Regions from separate parts of the Leucobacter komagatae genome, predicted to be linked through region 2. Evidence: predicted binding sites of a transcription regulator. Region 2 holds the regulator's gene; the other holds the start of a gene.
What was found. The regulator LexA, encoded in region 2, represses DNA repair genes until DNA is damaged. The targets are predictions, from matches to a motif close to TCGAACANNTGTTCGA.

Region 1: a site for LexA is predicted at 4,912-4,927, ahead of ruvA (Holliday junction branch migration protein RuvA). Genes of this name have one in related genera too.

Annotation. Positions count from the first base shown of each region.
Region 1 covers NZ_VFON01000001.1:744,729-754,413, reverse strand. Annotated here, with positions in the region: gene FB468_RS03455 (lamin tail domain-containing protein) at 1-558, opposite strand, end outside; gene FB468_RS03450 (DUF5684 domain-containing protein) at 693-1,079, shown strand; gene FB468_RS03445 (DUF2207 domain-containing protein) at 1,076-2,893, opposite strand; gene leuA (2-isopropylmalate synthase) at 3,051-4,817, shown strand; gene ruvA (Holliday junction branch migration protein RuvA) at 4,980-5,588, shown strand; gene ruvB (Holliday junction branch migration DNA helicase RuvB) at 5,597-6,592, shown strand; gene yajC (preprotein translocase subunit YajC) at 6,684-7,163, shown strand; gene secD (protein translocase subunit SecD) at 7,216-9,033, shown strand; gene secF (protein translocase subunit SecF) at 9,035-9,685, shown strand, end outside.
Region 2 covers NZ_VFON01000001.1:1,231,678-1,241,362, forward strand. Annotated here, with positions in the region: gene hisB (imidazoleglycerol-phosphate dehydratase HisB) at 1-148, opposite strand, end outside; gene FB468_RS05710 (cytochrome c biogenesis CcdA family protein) at 159-983, opposite strand; gene FB468_RS05715 (DsbA family protein) at 993-1,787, opposite strand; gene FB468_RS05720 (histidinol-phosphate transaminase) at 1,881-2,966, opposite strand; gene FB468_RS05725 (LysM peptidoglycan-binding domain-containing protein) at 3,023-3,451, opposite strand; gene lexA (transcriptional repressor LexA) at 3,735-4,397, shown strand; gene lipB (lipoyl(octanoyl) transferase LipB) at 4,558-5,262, shown strand; gene lipA (lipoyl synthase) at 5,259-6,302, shown strand; gene FB468_RS05745 (methylenetetrahydrofolate reductase) at 6,346-7,242, opposite strand; gene FB468_RS05750 (uroporphyrinogen decarboxylase/cobalamine-independent methonine synthase family protein) at 7,239-8,441, opposite strand; gene metE (5-methyltetrahydropteroyltriglutamate--homocysteine S-methyltransferase) at 8,441-9,685, opposite strand, start outside.

The DNA.
Region 1 (9,685 bases), 490 kb from region 2:
GACCCAGTCGGCGGGCTGCGAGTCGACCTCGCTGAGAAACAGCGTCGCGGTCGTAGGGGGAGCGAACACATTTGTGCTTCCCTTGGTCGGTTCGAGGGTTTCGGCCCAGGTACCGCCGTCGGTGAGCCCCCAAGTCGTTGGGGCGTGAGTGGCCCACGACGTGGAATCGACGAGCGCGCCCGCGGCGTCGAAGAGACGAGCCGAGTCCGCCTTGCCGAGACCGAAATCGAAGCCGGGGGTCGTGCTGCCCTTCTGGAGTTCGTCAAGGGCGAGGAATTCGCCCGGGGCGATAACCGTGCCCTGTGGGAGCACGTACGCGTGCGAATCGTCGCTGTCCTTGAACGTGAAGCCTGAGAGGTCGACGGGGGCGTCGCCGGAGTTGTGCAGCTCGACCCAGTCACCCGGAACACCCTCATTAGATTCGATCTCGGTGAAGCGAACCGCGGGGGAGGCGACCGACGCGTGAGCGGCCTGAGCCACCGCGAGGGGCGACGCCGTGATGGCTGACGCTGCGATGACTGCGACTGCGCAGCCCGCGAGGAGTTGGTGTTTCAGCACGAATGATCCTTCGGTGGTGAGATGAGAGTGAAGCCGGACTCATCTCACCAGCCATACGCTACGAACAGGCGACGCGGCGGTTGCCAGCGGGTGAACGTCGCGTCCACGCGTTGCAGCCTCATAGACTTGAAACCATGATCACATCGAACACACCCATGGACGACGCACTTGCAGCGATCTTTTCGGGCACGACTTCGTTCATCGCTATCGCGCTCTACATCGTCTTCGCCGTCGCGGCGTGGAAGATGTTCTCGAAGGCCGGCTACCCCGGCATCCTGGCATTCATTCCGATCGTCAACGTGATCCTCATCGTGAAGATCGCGGGCTACTCGGCATGGATGTCGCTGCTCTACCTGATCCCGATCGTCGGCTTTATCTTCGCGATCTTCGTTGCCCTCCGCCTCGGCGCAAACTTCGGAAAGGGCGCTGGGTTCTCAGTCTTCCTGCTGTGGCTCTTCCCCGTGTTTGGGTACTTCATCCTCGGGCTTGGCGACGCTCGCTATCAGCCGCGTGCGCACTAGCGCCCGCCGCTGAACCCGCCGCCCCCGCCGCCGCCAGCGAAGCCGCCGCCAGCGGAGCCGCCCGAGCTCGACGAGGTGTAGCTCACGGAGCTGGAGATCGATTCGGTGTAGCGGGCGAGGGTGTTCGGGAAGCTGCCGAGCCCGTGAACGGCGAGTGCCGGGTACCAGTAGGGCACGTACCCCGGCTCAGCCGAGTAGCGCACCTCGAGGGCTTTCGCCCACTGCTTCTCCTGCCCAAACAGGATCGCGTACGGGAGGAGACGCTCGTAGAGGTGAATCACCCGCACACCGTCAACCTCGCGCCGCTCGGCGCCGGTCACGGACTGGAGGATCCGGATCCGGTCTTCCTCTGCGACGCGAATGAACATGCGTACGCCCTCGAGGTACTCACGCGTCTCGGCGCCGAGTCTGGTGTGCACCGTGTGCTTGGCGACGGAGAAGAAGCCGACCGCCGCAAGGAAGAGCCCGCCGAACACGAATAGGGCGGGGAGCGCGGAGCCGCGCGTCGCGAGCCCGACCACGCCGAGTACGAACAGCACAGCTGAGATCGCGAGCGTCACGTACCCGAGGACTCGCGCGCCGGGTGCCTGCGCCTTCTCGAGGTAGCCGCGCGCGACGGCCTCCTTCGCTCCCCGCTGGGTGAGCTTCGCCATCTTCTCTGCGAACTTCGTGCTCGACTTCGGTATCGCCCGTGCCGCCCCCGGTTGGGCGTCAGGGACGAGGGCTCGGAGCATTCGCTGATCCAAATCGTCAGTCGCACGCGCGGGGTCAACCACCCTCACCATCTGCACCTGCTTGCGCTTGGAGCCGCCCAGCTTCTTGCCCTGCTTCTCGCCGTCTTCGAGTCGAGTCGCGCCGATGACGGCGAGGTGGATGATCTCGGCGGTCGTGGCCGATGAGCTCCCGGCCGCCGCGACCGGCCCGGCGATGAGCGGGGGCAGCTCTGCTGGCACGTCGTACTGGGCGACAACGGTGCCCCGTCCGGTGCGGCGCTTCCCCCGAAAGCGGGCGACACTGATGCCGCCAGCGGTCGCGGTCGCGAGGCCCGCGCCGCCGATGACGAGTGGGAGGCCATCGAGGGCGAAGTTCGGCAGCCGCTGGGAAGGCTGCACGACCGAGCCCTCGGCAAGCCCGACCGCGACCGTCACACCCTGCTTCGGCCCGAGCTGCGTGCCAGACACGCGAACCGGGTCCGTCGGGGTGCCTGCGCCGGTGAGCGCGCACTCGTCAGTGCTCCCAGGGTTGCCGACATAGCAGTGACTGTTCCCGTTGAGGGCGGGCACCAGCGCGTCCGAGAACGAGACCTCGGCGCTGAACCGCTGAACCGGCTGCTGGTGTTCGAAATCCATGATGTCCCAGTAGAACTCATCAGCGGTGCCGTCATCGCGGCCGAGTACGACGTCTGACAGCGTGTAGCTCAGCACGTATGTCTGCTGCCCGTGGACGTAGCTGTCGTCGCCCACGAGTAAAATACGGAACCCGTCTTCGTCCTCGACCTCGAAGGGCACCGGCGCGCCGCTCCCATCGGTGACCGAGAAATCGCGCGGATCGGTCGACGCTCGCTCATAGTCGATCGGGATCCCGCGGACAATGCCACGATTCTGATCTGTCTCGGGGAAGCGTGGCGTCACCGTTTCCGTGACCTTCGCGATCGCGCGCCCGGCGTCGTCCACGCCAACCTCTGCCTCAACATGCCAGGCGTCATACGTGAAATCGTTGACGTCCGCGAAAGCCGGGCTGGCGGCGAGTGGAGCGGCGAGCGCGAGCCCCGTCGCGGCGATGAACAGCGTGCCGATTCGCAGAAGTTTTCGCATATCGTCGAGGTTACGCTAAACTCGTCACCATGCTGTTCGGCTCGCTTCTTCTTAGCTGCCGCGACGAGTCCTCGACTTCGAACTAATTCAGTCTCAGGCCTTCCTCGTCGCGGTGTTTGTGTTTGGCTGAGCGAACGTTACGAAGAAGGAACACGTCATGAAGAACACGCAGCAGCCCTCCGGTATGCCGATTCACCGCTACCGCCCCTACAGCGAGATCATTCCCGTCGAACTGCCTGACCGCACCTGGCCGACGAAACAGATCACCGAGGCGCCTCGCTGGTGCGCGGTCGATCTGCGTGACGGCAACCAGGCGCTCATCGACCCGATGGGCCCCGAGCGCAAGCGCGTCATGTTCGATCTGCTCGTGCAGATGGGGTACAAGGAGATCGAGGTTGGGTTCCCATCGGCGAGCCAGACCGACTTCGACTTCGTGCGGCAGCTCATCGAAGAGAAGGCCATCCCTGACGACGTCACGATCCAGGTGCTGACGCAGGCGCGCGAGCACCTCATCACCCGGACCTACGAGTCGCTCATCGGTGCCAAGCAGGCGATCGTTCACCTGTATAATTCGACGTCGATCCTGCAGCGCGACGTTGTCTTCCGCTCCGACCGCGAGGGTATCAAGCAGATCGCCGTCGAGGGCGCAAAGCTCTGCCGGGCCGCGGAGCACATCTGCGAGGGCACCGAGATCTACTACGAGTACTCGCCCGAGTCGTACACGGGCACCGAGCTCGAGTATGCCGCCGAGGTCTGCAACGCCGTGCTCGAGGTGTTCGAGCCGACGCCCGAGCGCAAGGTCATCATCAACCTGCCCTCGACCGTCGAGATGGCGACACCCAACGTCTACGCCGACTCGATCGAGTGGATGGGGCGCAACCTCAACCACCGCGAGAACGTCATCCTGTCGCTGCACCCGCACAACGATCGCGGCACCGCGGTCGCCGCGGCCGAGCTCGGCTACATGGCCGGCGCCGACCGCATCGAGGGGTGCCTCTTCGGTAACGGCGAGCGCACCGGCAACGTCGACCTCGTCGCGCTCGGCATCAACATGTTCACGCAGGGCATCGACCCGATGATCGACTTCTCGCGCCTCGATGAGGTGCGCCGAACCGCTGAGTACTGCAACCAGCTGCGCGTGCCCGAGCGGAGCCCGTGGGCGGGTGACCTCGTCTACACCGCGTTCTCGGGATCGCACCAGGACGCGATCAAGAAGGGCTTCGAGCGCATGCAGGCCGACGCCGACGCGGCGGGCGTCTCGATCGACGAGGTCGAGTGGGCTGTGCCGTACCTGCCCGTCGATCCGAAGGACCTCGGCCGCTCGTACGAGGCCGTCATCCGCGTGAACTCGCAGTCGGGCAAGGGCGGCGTCGCCTACCTGCTGAAGACCGACCACTCGCTCGACCTGCCGCGCAGGCTGCAGATCGAGTTCAGCGCCGTCGTGCAGGGCGTGACCGACTCCGAAGGCGGCGAGGTCTCGAGCGACGCGATCTGGACGATCTTCCAGGACGAGTACCTGCCTTCGACCGGTGTTGACGGCGTCGAGCGCTGGGGTCGCTACGAACTGTTCCGCACCTCGAGCGTCAGCGCTGGCGACGGCGTCACGAACCTCACCGTTGAGTACCGCGACGGCGACGAGCAGCGCGAGGAAACCTCGCAGGGCAACGGCCCCGTCGACGCGTTCATCAACTCGCTGAACGACTCCGGCCACGCCGTGACCCTGTTCGACTACGTTGAGCACGCCATGAGCGAGGGTGGCGACGCCGTCGCCGCGGCGTACGTCGACCTTGAGGTTGACGGGCAGCGCCTGTGGGGTGTCGGGATCGATCCTGACACGAGCCGCGCAACGCTGAAGGCGATCGTTTCCGCCGTGAACCGTTCCGTGCGCAATGCTGCGTCGCAGCGCGAGGCGGTTTCGGCCTAGCATCCCGGGCCGCTGCGCGCCCCGCGCTGCGCTTCCCGCGCCGCTGCGCTTCCCGCCACATCCCGCGCTGCCACATCCCGCGCCGCCCCGCGATTCGCACATATGTTCGAATCTGCGGTGTGGCGCGGCGGTGTTTTGGGCGCTGCGCCTTAGGCTTGGCGTGTGATTGCTTCGTTACACGGTGAGGTGCTTGCCTCGGGTGCCGGTTGGGTTGTTCTTGGTGTCGGCGGCGTCGGCATGCGCGTCGAGGTGCCAAGCGGCAGGATGTCGCAGCGTACGCCGGGGGAGCAGCTCTTCCTGCACACGTCGCTCGTGGTGCGCGAAGACTCACTCACCCTGTACGGGTTTGAGACCGAGACCGAGCTTGCCGCCTTCGGGTTCTTGATCGGGGTCACCGGGGTCGGCCCGCGTTCGGGTCTTGGCGTGCTGTCGGAGCTTTCCCCCGGTGAGATCGCACGCGCCGTCGCGGCTGAGGACGATAAGCCGTTCCGTAGGGTCTCGGGCATTGGCCCGAAGACCGCGAAGCTCATTACGGTGTCGCTCGCGGGCAAACTGAGCTCGCTCGAGTTCGATGACGAGGGCTCACAGGCCGAGACCCTGGCCCCAGACGATGCCCTCGTGGAGGGCGTCACCGAAGGCCTGCAGGGCCTCGGGTGGAGCGAGGGCGAGGCCCGCCAGGCCGTGCAAGACGCCCGCGACGCCGGCGCTGAGATGACGAACGCGCAGCTCCTCAGGGCCGCACTCACCCTGCTACAGCGGGGTCGCCGATGAGCGCCCCGATGTCGGGGGAGCTGTCGCCGCAGGCACTGCCGACCGAGGTGAGCTACGAGGGTGCCCTGCGCCCGGGCTCGCTCTCCGAATTCGTCGGCCAGGAGAAGGTGCGCGAGCAGCTCGGGCTGCTGCTCGGCGCGGCCCAGATCGATGGGCGCACCCCCGACCACATTCTGCTCGCGGGCCCTCCCGGGCTCGGCAAGACCACGCTGTCAATGATCGTGGCAACCGAGCTTGGGGTACCGCTGCAGCAGACCTCGGGCCCAGCGATCCAGCACGCGGGTGACCTTGCGGCCGTGCTCTCCGCGCTCACACCGGGGGAGGTGCTCTTCATTGACGAGATCCACCGGATGGCGCGCAGCGCCGAAGAGATGCTCTACCTCGCGATGGAAGACTTCAAGGTCGACATCATGGTCGGCAAGGGAGCTGGCGCGACCTCGGTGCCGCTTGAGCTCGCGCCGTTTACGCTTGTCGGCGCAACGACCCGGGCCGGCTTGCTCCCGAACCCGCTGCGCGACCGCTTCGGGTTCACCGCACACCTCGAGTACTACGCGACCTCCGAGCTCGAGGGCGTGTTGAGCCGCGCGGCGGGCCTCCTCGATTTCCCGCTCCACGATGCCGGCGTGGTCGAGATCGCGGGGCGCTCGCGCGGAACGCCGCGCATCGCGAACCGCCTGCTCAGGCGAGTGCGCGACTACACCCTCGTGCACGGCACGCAGCCCGATGAGCGTTCGGTGCGCGCGGCACTCTCGCTGTACGACGTTGACGAGCACGGCCTCGACAGGCTCGACCGCGAGGTGCTGCGCATCATCGTCGAACGCTTCGCCGGTGGCCCCGTCGGGCTCTCGACGCTCGCCGCGTCGGTCGGCGAGGAGGCAGAGACGATTGAGTCAGTTGTCGAACCCTTCCTCATGCGCGCCGGTCTTATTGCGCGGTCGCCGCGGGGGAGGATCGCGACGTCTCTCGGCTGGGCACATCTCGGGATGGCGCCGCCCGCGCACTAGTTTGCTGCCGCTCGCAGGATTCACCGCTAGACTTGTGCGGTCCGTGCGTGTTCAAGGGCGCGCTCATTAACTTTGAAAGGGTCACCGCCTCATGGATCCGATGACACTCATCATGCTTGGCCTCGTCGCCGTGCTCATCTTCTTCATGTTCCGCAACAGCAAGAAGCGCCAGGCGCAGATGGCTGAGATGCAGAACAACATGCAGCCGGGCGCAGAGGTCATGCTTCAGTCGGGTATCTACGGAACCATCGTCTCGGTTGACGAAGAAGAGAACCGCGTCACCGTGCAGAGCGGCACCAGCACCCTCGTCGTGCACCGCAACGCCATCGGTCAGGTCATCACACCGGTTGACGCCCCCGTCGAGGAGAGCGAAGCAGCGACGCTCGCTCCCGACGACGACCCTGAGTTTGGCGAGCGCGTCGCCCCCGCGGAGACCGCTGCTGCTGATAGCGCCGTCGCTGATACCGCCGACGCGACCGTTGCTGATGAGGTGTCGGCCGAGAACGCAACCGACGTCGAGGGTGCACCCGCAGTCGAGAAGAGTGAAGACAAGAACTCCGACAAGGAGTAAGTAAGCTCCGGCGCGCCTATGCGCGCCGTTATCTGAAAGCGAGACAGCTGTCTTGGCGAAAAAATCCATCGCGCCTGCGGTGCGGAGCGCACGTCGCTCGCTCATCTTTCTGCTGGCCATCATTGTTGGGTTGACCGGACTCATCACCCTCGGGGTGTACCGGAGTGACGCAACCTGGACGCCGAAGCTTGCGCTCGACCTGCAGGGCGGCACGCAGATTCTGCTTGCTGCCAACCAGAATGACGGCAAGGCCGTCACCGGTGAGCAACTCGACCAGGCAGTGGAGATCCTCCGTCAGCGAGTGAACGCCTCCGGCGTTTCCGAAGCGGAGATCACCACGCAGGGCAACAACCACATTTCCGTTGCCATCCCGGGCAAGGTGGACGACGCCACGATGCAGCGCATCCAGGCTTCGGCCGCCCTCGACTTCCGCGGTGTGCTTCTCGAGGCACCCGCCGGCGCTGCTGATCCCGCAGCCGAGGGCGAGACCGTCGAGGGTGCCGATGGTGCCGACAAGGCCGCTGAAGGCGATGCTCCCGAGGGAGACGCCGCGGCTGACGCTGCCGCTGATACCGCCGCTGACGGTGCGGAGAAGGGGGTCGAGGCTGAGGCTCCGGCCGGGCTTTACCCCGACCCGCTTCCCACTGACCCGGCCGACCAGGCCTGGCTCACGCCGGCTCTGCTCGAGCAGTTCGCGTCGTTTACCTGCACCTCGGACAACGCGCTCGAGGTTGCGAACGCGCCGGCAGACAAGCCGCTCATCACGTGTGACGACACCGGCCTGATGAAGTACATCGTCGGCCCCGTGGAGCTCACCGGTGACGTCATCACCGACGCCGTGTCGCAGCAGCAGGCGCTCTCGAGCGGTGGCACGACCGGCCGCTGGGAAGTCGCGATCACGATGAACAAGGAGGGGGCGACGAAGTTCGGCAAGGTCTCGACCCGCCTCTTCGGGCAGCAGCAGCCGCTCAACCAGTTCGCGTTCGTGCTTGACGGCAAGGTCATTTCTGCGCCCACGATGAACGCGCAGATTCTTGACGGCCGTCCCGCCATCTCAGGTAACTTCACTAAGGAGTCAGCTCAGGTCCTCGCCGATCAGCTGAAGTTCGGCGCCCTGCCGATCTCCTTCACCGTGCAGAGCCAGGAGGACATCTCCTCGACCCTCGGTGCGAACCAGCTGCTTGGTGGCCTGCTCGCAGGCCTCATCGGCCTCGGGCTCGTGGTCATTTACTCGCTGTTCCAGTACCGCCTACTCGGCACGCTCACGATTGCCTCGCTCGGCATCGCCGCGATCCTCACCTACCTCCTGCTCACGTTCTTCTCGTGGCGCCAGGGATACCGACTCTCGCTCGCGGGTGTCGCCGGTATTATCGTGGCGATCGGCTTCACGGCCGACTCGTTCATCGTCTACTTCGAGCGTATTCGCGACCAGTTGCGCGACGGCTTCGGCATCACGTCAGCCGTCGAGGGCGGGTGGAAGCGTGCACTGCGCACGATCCTCGCGTCTGATGGCGTGAACCTGCTGGCCGCGGCGGTGCTGTTCGTGCTGGCCGTCGGCAACGTCAAGGGCTTCGCGTTCACGCTCGGCCTGACCACGATCGTCGACGTGATCGTCGTCGCGCTGTTCACGCACCCGATGATGACCCTGCTGGCGCGTACGCGTGTCTACTCGGGCGGCTACAAGTTCTCGGGTCTTGACCCGCGTCAGCTCGGCGCTGTCTACCAGGGGCGCGCGAAGTTCCGCGAGCCCGTCGTCCCGACGAAGGGCAGCGCCAAGAAGGTTGCCCGCAGCCGTGGTGAGGCGGAGCGTCGCCAGACCATTGCCGAGCGCAAGGCAGCCGAGTCTGCCGGCGCAGGAAAGGAGAGCTGACATGGCTCGCTCATTCGCTGAATTTGGCAATGCCCTGCACACCGGCGAGAAGTCGATCGACTTCGTCGGTCGGCGCAAGCTCTGGTACATGATCTCGGCAGTCCTGCTGATCATCGCGGTTGTGGGCCCGTTCCTCCGCGGCGGGTTCCAGCTCGGTATCGAGTTCACCGGCGGTAGCCAGTTCCAGGTGCACGTCGCAAACAGCGCTGACCGTGACCCAGACGTGGCCGCCAAGGCCGTCGCCGAGGCACTTCCCGGCAGTGCGCCGCGTATCTCGGTGCTCGGTCAGAACGACGTTCGTGTGCAGACCGAGGCGCTCGATGATGCCCAGAACAAGGCAGTCACCGAGGCGCTCGCGAAGGGCTATGGTGTCGATGCCGACGAGGTCACGTACTCGTTCATCGGCCCCGTGTGGGGGCAGGACATCACGAAGCAGGCGATCATTGCGCTCGTCGTCTTCATCCTGCTCGCGGCGCTCGTGATGGCGATCTACTTCCGCACCTGGAAGATGTCGCTGGCCGCGATGCTCGCACTGTTCCACGACCTCATCATTACCGCCGGTGTCTACGGACTCGCGGGCTTTGAGGTTACCCCCGCCGCGATGATCGGCTTCCTGACGATCCTCGGTTACTCGCTGTACGACACCGTCGTG
Region 2 (9,685 bases):
GGCGCGCGAACGCGGTGAGCATGTGGTCGAAGAACGGCACCCCGGTCTCGATGTCGGCCTCACCCGTTCCGTCGAGGTTCAGGCTCAGGGTGATGGCGGACTCACTGGTGGCGCGCTCAAGCGTCGCGATGCGTGCAGCTTCGGTCATGGTCTCGATCCTACCGCGCGGCGTCGGTGGCGTGCTGCCTGCGCCGCCAGCGCACAATTGCCCAGCCGCCCAGCGCGAGCAGGGCCCCGATCCCGAGCACAATGAGGTTCGATGTGCCCGAGGTCGCTCGCATCACATTCGCTTCGACGGCGGCCTGCGTGCTCGCGTCGAGCACTCCCCCAAACTTCTGCGCTCCGTCGGTGACGAGCATGAAAACGCCGACCGCGATCGTGATGAGCCCACCGATCACGTTCGACCAGGCGTTCCGCCAGCGCCCGATGACGAGCTCACGCGGGCGCATGAGCTTGCGTACGCCAGGGATCCGGTTCCAGAGCAGTGCGAGGAGCAAGAGCGGGACGGTCATGCCTGCCGCGTACAACAGCATCGTGAAGCCACCCATGAGCGCGTTTCCGCCGAACGCAGCCATCGCGAGGACCGCACCGAAGATCGGCCCGGCGCACCCGCCAGCGAGCCCGTACACCGCGCCGAGCGCGTAGACCGAGGCGATCGAGGTGCCCTTCGCGCTCTGCTGGCGAGTGAGCGCAGGGAGCGGGATGCCGAGCAGCATGACGACGCCGAGGGCGATGACGGCAATGAGCACCCACATCATGATGCCGCTGCGGTTCGCGGCGACCCACGCGCCCAGGGTGCCTGCGAGCAGCCCGAGCGGAACGAGCGCCGTCGCGAGGCCGAGGAAGAACGCACCGGTTCGCGAGAAGAGCTCCCTGGGGCTGTGGAACGCGTAGGCGAAGAACGCCGGCAGCACCATCACGGAGCACGGGCTCAGGAGCGCGAGCGTACCGCCAAGGAAGGCACCGAGCAGACTCAGATCCATTCGCGGAGGCTACTTCGTCGCGGCTGCGACTGCGGCGTCGAGCTGCTGGCGGAACGTCTCCACCGGCTGCGCACCCGACATGACCTGACCGCAACCCGTCGTCGCAAAGAACGGCACACCCGTCACGCCGATCGACTGCGCTTCGGCCGTATCCTTGCGCACGGCGTCCTCGAACTTGCCGCTCTCGACAGCTTCTGTGAACGCAGGAATGTCGGCGACGCCAACGCCCTTCGCGAGGGTGACGAGCGCGGCAACGGTGAGCTCACCGTTCGCGTCCATCGCGCTCTCGGGCGCGTGGTAGACCGCGTCGTAGAACTCGAAGTATTTGCCCTGGTCGCCAGCGGCCCGGGCCGCGGCGGCGATGAGGATCGAGTTCTCGCCACCGACAAGCGCCGCGTCATGAATCTCGAGCCTGACCTTGCCGGTCTCGACGTACTCCTCGATCAAGACCGGGAGCGTGTCGCGCGAGAAGGAGCCGCAGTAGGGGCACCGGAAGTCGGTCCACTCGTGCAGCACGACGGGAGCGTCAATGTCGCCGAGCGCGCGCGGGTCTTCCGGGTCGAGTCGGTCAACCACGGGGCACGACGCCGCGTCTGCATCGCTCCCGTCACCGGTTTGGGAGCCGTTTGCGCCCTGCGTGGTGTTCTTATCGCCCTCGGGTGCAGAGGTACCCCCGAACCCCTGAGCGCCGAGCGCCGCGACAAGCAGGAGCGACACGGCGGCGAGGATGACCGTCGCGAGCCGCATCCGGCGGTAGCGACGTTCGAGCGTTGGGCGGTCGAGAGATTCAATCGGCTGCGGCATGCCTACGAGCCTAACGATGTTTCCCGGGAGATTTGGTGTGCAACAGTTTGGGCGCGAACAACCGGCCCGCCCACACATTCACTCAGGGAGCGGCTATACCGTCCCCGCAGCACCAAAGTCTGCGATCGCGGCGATGACCGTCGAGGTCTCGGCTTCCGTTCCGGCCGTGATGCGCACGTGCCCTGGGATACCGAGGTCTCGGACGAGGATGCCTTGGGCGCGCAGACGTTCGAACACGGCCGACGGGTCGGCGAAGCCCCCAACGAGCAGGAAGTTCGCGCCCGAGTCGTGCACCGTGTACCCGAGTTCGACGAGGGCGTCGCGCAGCCTGTCGCGCTGAGCGCGAATCGCGTCAACGGTCGCGAGCATGGCACCGGCGTGCTTCACCGCCGTGGTCGCCGCGGCCTGCGTGAGTGCAGACAGGTGGTAGGGCAGGCGTACGAGGCGGAGCGCGTCGACGATCGCACGATCGGCGGCGAGGTACCCAACCCTTACGCCCGCGAACGCGAACGCCTTGCTCATCGTGCGACTCACGATGAGGCGGTGCCTCCCCTCGAGCAGCGAAATGGCGGACTCGGATTCGGTGTCGAACTCCTTGTAGGCCTCGTCGACGATCAGAATGCCGTCGAAGGCGTCGTACGCGGCGCGCACCGTGTCGAGCGACATCGGGGTACCCGTCGGGTTGTTTGGCGCGCACAGCACGACGATGTCGGGCCGGTGCTCGGCGATGGCCGCGACCACGAGCTCGGGCGTCACCGCATAGTTGAGGTCGCGGGGCACGCCGATCCAGCCGGTATCCGTGCCGTCGGCGAGGAGCGGGTACATGGAGTAGGTCGGGGTGAAGCTCATGAGCGATCGCCCGGGGCCACCGAATGCCTGCAAGATCTGCTGGAGGACCTCGTTCGAACCGTTCGCAGCCCACACCTGTTCAGGGGCGAGACCGTAACCGAGGTACCCAGCGAGTGCTTCTCTGAGTTCCATGAACTCGCGGTCGGGGTACCTGTTGACGTTGCGAAGCGCGTCGGCAAGGGCCGCCGTCGCGTCGGCGATGAATGCTTCGGGGAGCGGATGCGTGTTCTCGTTCACATTGAGACTCACGGGGACCGCAGCCTGCGGCGCACCGTACGGGGACTTGCCAACGAGATTGTCACGGAGAGGAAGATCGCTCAATTCAGCCACACGACAAGTCTAGTCAGCGGAGCATCCCGGATGCGTACCGGGCGACCAAAGCCGACCTAGAGTTCTGACGCGGGGAAGGTCAGGTCGTTGCCCTCGAACCGCAGCGGAACCGCAATCGCATCACCGGCCTGCAGGTCAGACGCCTGCATCTGGTTGAGGCGCTGAATCTCAGCGACGACGTCGCGGGGGTCAGCGGTCGGCTCGAGGTCTGAAGCAATACTCCAGAGCGAATCACCCGACTGGGCAACGATGTACGGGAACTCTTGCGTGCTCTGGGAGCCGTTCGCGATCGCGCCAGGGGCAGCGATCGCCGCGACGACACCGAGCACCCCGGCGACAAGCACGGTAGCGAGGCCGCCGAAGACAACACGGCCGCGGCGCGTGAGCCGGAGCCGGGTGGAAGCAGACGATCGAGTGGCAGGCTCGTGGGCGCGGGTCGCATCAGTGCGGGGGCCGAACGTCGTCACGGTTGCTGTTGCAGTCATGAGGATTTCCTCTCTCGAGAGTGTTCGAACGAATTCGCTCGATTCGAACATCTTTTTCGAATATATCTTCGAGTCTTCGAAACCGCAACCCCGGACTTCGAACCAATATCACGCGAATCCGCGCGACACTCGAACGAATGTTTGCCTCGCCTCGAATATCCGGGCTAGGGTTTCGAACAGTGAGATCACCCAATCAGTGACCACCGACATTCACGCGGGCCGAGGTGAAAACACGCGAACATCACCCGCGAAACGGGCCCCACCACATTCGAGAGGACGAGCAATGAGCGAACTTGCCTCGGCGCCGCAGAAGCCGTTGACAGAGAAGCAACAGGCGATCCTCGAGTTCATTGCCCGCTCCGTTGAGACGCGCGGATACCCGCCGAGCATGCGCGAGATCGGCGACGCCGTCGGGCTCTCCTCACTCTCTAGCGTGACCCACCAACTGAGCCGACTCGAGCTTGGCGGATACATTCGGCGCGACCCCAACAGGCCCCGCGCCCTTGAAATCCTCGTTGAGCTTGCCGTCACGAGCAGCGCCGTCGCAGACGCGCAGGCAACGCAGGCGCAGGAGACCGCGTACGTACCACTCGTGGGGCAGATCGCCGCGGGCGTACCCATCACGGCAGACCAGCAGGTCGAGGAGGTTGTGCCACTTCCCCGCCAGCTGGTCGGCGACGGCCAACTCTTTATGCTGAAGGTCGTGGGCGACTCCATGATTGATGCCGCGATCTGCGACGGCGACTTCGTCGTGGTCAGGCAGCAGCGCGAGGCAGACAATGGTGACATTGTCGCGGCCATGCTCGAGGGCGAAGCAACTGTGAAGGTGTTCCGCCGCCGCGACGGCCACACCTGGCTCCTCCCCCGCAACAGCGCGTTCGAGCCCATCCTTGGCGACCACGCCGAGGTGCTCGGCAAGGTCGTCGCGGTCTTCCGCTCGGTCTAACTCGCGCCCCACAGCCCCGCCGACAGCAACAGCACGGCGGCACCGAAACTCCAGCAGCCCACCCAGGCCAGCCTCAAATCCATGAGGCGCCCAGGGTGGGCTGTTTTGATGTTCAGCACATGAGCTTGATTTATTGGACGGAGTCTATTTAACTGGTCGCATGCGTTTCCACCCCGCGCCTTCCCGTTCGACAGCGTCCCCCGAATTCAGCGCCGCGCCCAGTTTTGTCGTCGCAGGGCTCTCACCCAACCTGGTCACCTACTCCGCGGGGCTCGCACTCCAGCAGGAGGCAGCGGCGAGGCTTGAGGCCGGCGTGGACACCGGCACCGTGCTCGCGCTCGAACACGAGCCAGTCTTCACAGCCGGAAGACGAGCAGAGCGCAACGAGTACCCGAGCGACGGCACCCCCGTTGTTCCGGTGAACCGGGGCGGGCGGGTCACTTGGCACGGGCCGGGTCAGCTCGTCGTCTACCCGGTGATTCGCCTCACTCACGGATTCGGCGGAGCTGACCTCGTGCACGCGCTTGAGCGGGCGCTCATCGCCACCGCTGCCGAGTTCGGTGTCTCAGGCAACCTCATTGAGGGCCGCACCGGTGTGTGGGCGCTGCCCGCCGCGCCGGGACCTCTGGTGCCCGCCAAGTTCGCACAGATCGGAATCCATGTCGGTAGGCGAATCGTGAGCCACGGGCTCGCACTCAACTGCAACAACGATCTCTCGCCGTTCGACACGTTCACCCCGTGCGGCATCACCGATGCTGGCGTGGCCTCGCTCACCCAGCTCGCGGGCCGCACAATCACGCCTGCAGATGCGCTCCCCGCGCTACAGGTACACCTGGCCCCCGTTCTCGAGAGGTTTGCCGCATGACCGTCAAGATTCTGCCTTCAACCGGGGAACGCCCCGAGCCCGAGGAGCGGCGGCTGCTGCGGGTCGAAGCGAAGAACGCCGCCACACCGATCGAGCGAAAGCCCGAGTGGATCAAGACTCGCGCACGCACCGGGCCCGAATACCGCGCCGTGCAGCAGCTCGTGAAGTCGGAAGGCCTGCACACCGTCTGCGCGGAAGCGGGGTGCCCGAACATCTACGAGTGCTGGGAGGACCGCGAGGCCACCTTCCTCATCGGCGGGTCGATCTGCACGCGCCGATGTGATTTCTGCCAAATCACGTCAGGGAAGCCACTCCCCCTGGACCGCGACGAGCCGCGACGGGTCGCCGAGTCCGTGCGCACAATGGGTCTCCGCTACGCAACGATCACAGGGGTCACCCGTGACGACCTGCCTGACACTGGTGCGTGGCTGTACGCCGAGACAATTCGCCAGATCCACGCGCTAAACCCTGGCGCCGGTGTTGAAGTCCTCGCTGACGACCTCGGCGGGCGACCGGAAGACCTTGAGCAGGTGTTCGAAGCATCGCCCGAGGTGTTCGCGCACAACCTTGAGACGGTGCCCCGCATCTTCCGGCGGATCAGGCCAGGGTTCCGCTACGAGCGCTCACTTGGGGTGCTCGAGCGGGCCCGCGCCGCGGGAATGATCACGAAGTCAAACCTCATTCTCGGCATGGGCGAGACTAGCGCCGAGATCAGCTCGACGATGCGCGAACTTCGCGACGCGGGCTGCGATATCCTCACCCTCACCCAGTACCTCCGGCCGTCGAAGCTGCACCACCCGGTCGAACGTTGGGTTCGCCCGGAAGAGTTCGTTGACCTCACGAAAGAGGCTGAGGGGTTGGGCTTCAGCGGGGTGCTTGCGGGCCCGCTCGTGCGTTCTTCTTACCGGGCGGGCAGGCTGTGGGCTCAGGCAATGACCCGAAAAGGCAACGCGATCCCCGCGCAACTGCGGCACTTGGAGAAAGCAGCAGAGACCGCGGACCTGGCTTCGACGTTCCCGCAGGCCGTCGCGACCCTGTAGCTCAGCGGCGGCATCGGGCAGCGACGGCCACAGGGTGCGACGCCTACCGCGCAGGCAGCAGGTCGAGGTCAGCGAGCACGGCGAGCACCTGTTCGTGCCTGTTGAACGTGTACAGGTGAATCGAGGGCGCCCCACCCTCGAGCAGCTCCCGCGCGAGGCCGATCGTGTGTTCGACACCGAGCTCGGGCGCATACCCGCCAGCCTCCTCGAGCGCGCGTTCCAGGGCGGGAGGCGCGGGGCGGCCCGCGAGCGACGCGACCTTCCGAAGCTGCCCGCTTGTCGAGACAGGCATGAGCCCAGGCAGCAGCGGCATGCCGAGCCCAGCTTCCCGAGCGGCATCCGCGAACGAAAGGTACTCGTCTGCCTCGAAGAAGAGCTGCGTGATCGCGAACTGCGCGCCCGCGGCCTCCTTCGCGAGCAACCAGTCGATGTCGGCGGAGCGCCCCCGCGAGAGCGGGTGCCCGTTCGGGTACGCCGCAACGGCTGTTCGCCCCACGCTTGTGAAAGCCGGCCGCTCGGCCCGCGCCTCCGCGATCAGCTCGGTGAGTTCGAGCGCGCTGAGCGACCCCGCGACCTCGGGAGCCGACTCGTCGAGGCCCTGCGGCGGGTCTCCGCGCAGGGCGAGGAAGTCGTGGATCCCGGCATCCATGATCCGGTGAATCGTGTCGCGGATCGCCTCGCGCGACTCGCGCACCGTCGTGAGGTGGGCGAGCGGCAGCGCGTCGGTGTGGTCGCGGAGGTACGCGAGCAGGTCGAGCGACGCATCGCGGTTCGAGCCGTTCGCCCCGTAGGTCACCGAGATGAAGTCGGGGCCGACGGCAGAGAGGTGCTGCACCGAGTTGCCGAGCGCGAGCGCCGCGGCCCCCGACCGTGCCGGGAAGACCTCGAATGAGAAGCGGGCGCGCGTGGGCGCACTACCCGTCAAGAGCGTCGCGTTCACACCCCACCCCCGAGTACCTGAGCCGGGCCGGCGAGCTCAGCGGTCGCGAGCTCGGTGCCGCGCACGCGGGCAGCGATCTTCGCGAACGCGACCTCGCGCGCGTGGTCTGGCGAGCCGTGGCGCGGCTTCTCATCGATGAGGTACGGCGAGAAGCCACAGTCGTCGGTGGAGCCCAGCAGCTCGGGCGGCACGAATCTGGCGGCCCGCACGAGCTGGTCGCGCACCTCCTCGGCGGTCTCGAGTTTGGGATGCGTCGGGTTGGTGACGCCGAGCAGCACGCGCGGCGCGGCCCGCCCCGCCGCGCTGAGTGCCGCAAGCTCCCTCCCGACGAGCCGAGCGACGCGATCGGGATCCTTCTCCGACGCCGCCTGCACGAGGAAGTAGCCGGCCTCGATCTGGAAGAGCTCGGGCAGCAACTCCGCGTAGTCGACGTCGGCGCTGTGCGCCGAGTCGTTGTCGTTCCCTGGGCAGGTGTGCACCCCGACGGCAGACCGCTCGGCGTCAGTCAGCTCGCCGAGCACCCGGTTGAGGAGCTCGATGAAGCGGCCGAGCGCTCGGGGGCCGGCCCACGGCGCGCGCACGTCGCGACGCAGCGCAAGCCTGCCCTCGGTGAAGTCGATCGATACGCGGCTTGCCCCGGCGACGAAACACCGCCGGATATCCTCCGCGCAGCCGGCAACGACGTCGTCGAGGAAAGCCTCGCGGGTGTAGTCGGCGAGCCCGGCCTCTGGGAACGTCAGCGACAGCATCGACGGTGAGATCACCGCCTGCTTGAGCGGGAGCGAGGTGGTTGCGCGTGCGCGCGCAACGTCGTCGGCTGCCCAGCCGAGGAACCGGAATGGAGCCGACGCGAGCGTCGGCACCACCCGGTGGTGCCCGTCCGCGAACACCGCAAACACGGGCCCGGCTTCAACGTCACCGCCTGCGAGCGGGTAGCTCGCGAAACTCTGGCGCCGCTGCTCGCCGTCGCTCACGATCTGGGAGCCGGTCTCGGCGAGCCGCCGGAGCGTGTCGGCCACCGCGTGATCCTGCTCGCGCTCGAGCTCGGCGGCGGAGATCGCGCCGATCTCGGCGTCGAGGACCGCCCGCTGCAGCCGCGAGGGCCGCGGGAGCGAACCGACCTGCTCCGTCGGCAGCCCGTCAGCGGGCCACGGCCGCACCCCGGCCGCGCCGAGGGCGATGCCCGCCGCCGCGACCACTACGCCTCCGCGCGCACGGCCTTCGCGGCCGTGACGAGGTTCTTGAGGCTTGCGACGGTCTCGTCGTAGCCGCGCGTCTTCAGCCCGCAGTCGGGGTTCACCCAGAGCTGCTCGCCCGGGATGCGGGCAGCGGCGATGCGGATGAGCTCGGTCTGCTCGTCAACGCCCGGCACGCGCGGCGAGTGGATGTCGTACACGCCCGGGCCGATGCCGCGCGAGTAGCCGTGGTCGCCCAGCGGCTCGACAACGTCCATGCGGCTACGCGCCGCCTCGATCGAGGTGACATCGGCGTCGAGCCCATCAACGGCCTCGATGATCTCACCGAACTCCGAGTAACAGAGGTGCGTGTGGATCTGCACCCCGGCGCCCGCGCCGCCCGTCGCGAGGCGGAACGAGCCGACCGACCAATCGAGGTACGCGGCCTGCCTCGCGCGGTCGAGCGGCAGCAGCTCGCGGAGTGCAGGCTCGTCGACCTGCACGATCCCGATGCCGGCGTCGACGAGGTCGGCGATCTCATCGCGAAGCGCGAGCGCGACCTGCGACGCCGTATCGCCGAGCGGTTGGTCGTCGCGCACGAACGACCACGCAAGAATCGTCACGGGCCCCGTGAGCATGCCCTTCACCGGCTTGTCGGTGAGCGACTGCGCGTACTCCGACCAGCGGACCGTCATCGGCGCGGGCCTGGAGACATCACCCCAGAGAATCGACGGGCGCGTCGCCCGGCTCCCGTACGACTGCACCCACCCGTGCTCGGTCACCGCGAACCCATCGAGCAGCTCCGCGAAGTACTGCACCATGTCGTTGCGCTCGGCCTCGCCATGGACGAGCACGTCGAGCCCTATCTCCTCCTGCAGCCTGATCACGCTCGCGATCTCATCGCGCAGAAACCCCTCGTACGCGGCGGTATCGATCTCCCCGCGCACGAATGACGCGCGGGCCTTCCGGATCTCCGGTGTCTGCGGGAACGACCCGATCGTCGTCGTTGCGAGCTGCGGAATGTTCAGCGTGCGCTGCGCGTCCCTGCGCTCCCCCTCCGTGACGCGGTTCCGGTCGGGCTCCCCCGCCGCCGCGACCCGCGCCCGGATCTCGTCGACGTGCACTCCCGGCGCTGCGTCACGGTCGGCGAGCACCCGATCAACCTCCGCGAGATCCTGCTCGATCGACTCGCCCGCGAGCCCCTTGGCGAGCACCGCGACCTGCTCAACCTTCTGATCCGCGAACGCGAGCCACGACTTCAGTCGCGC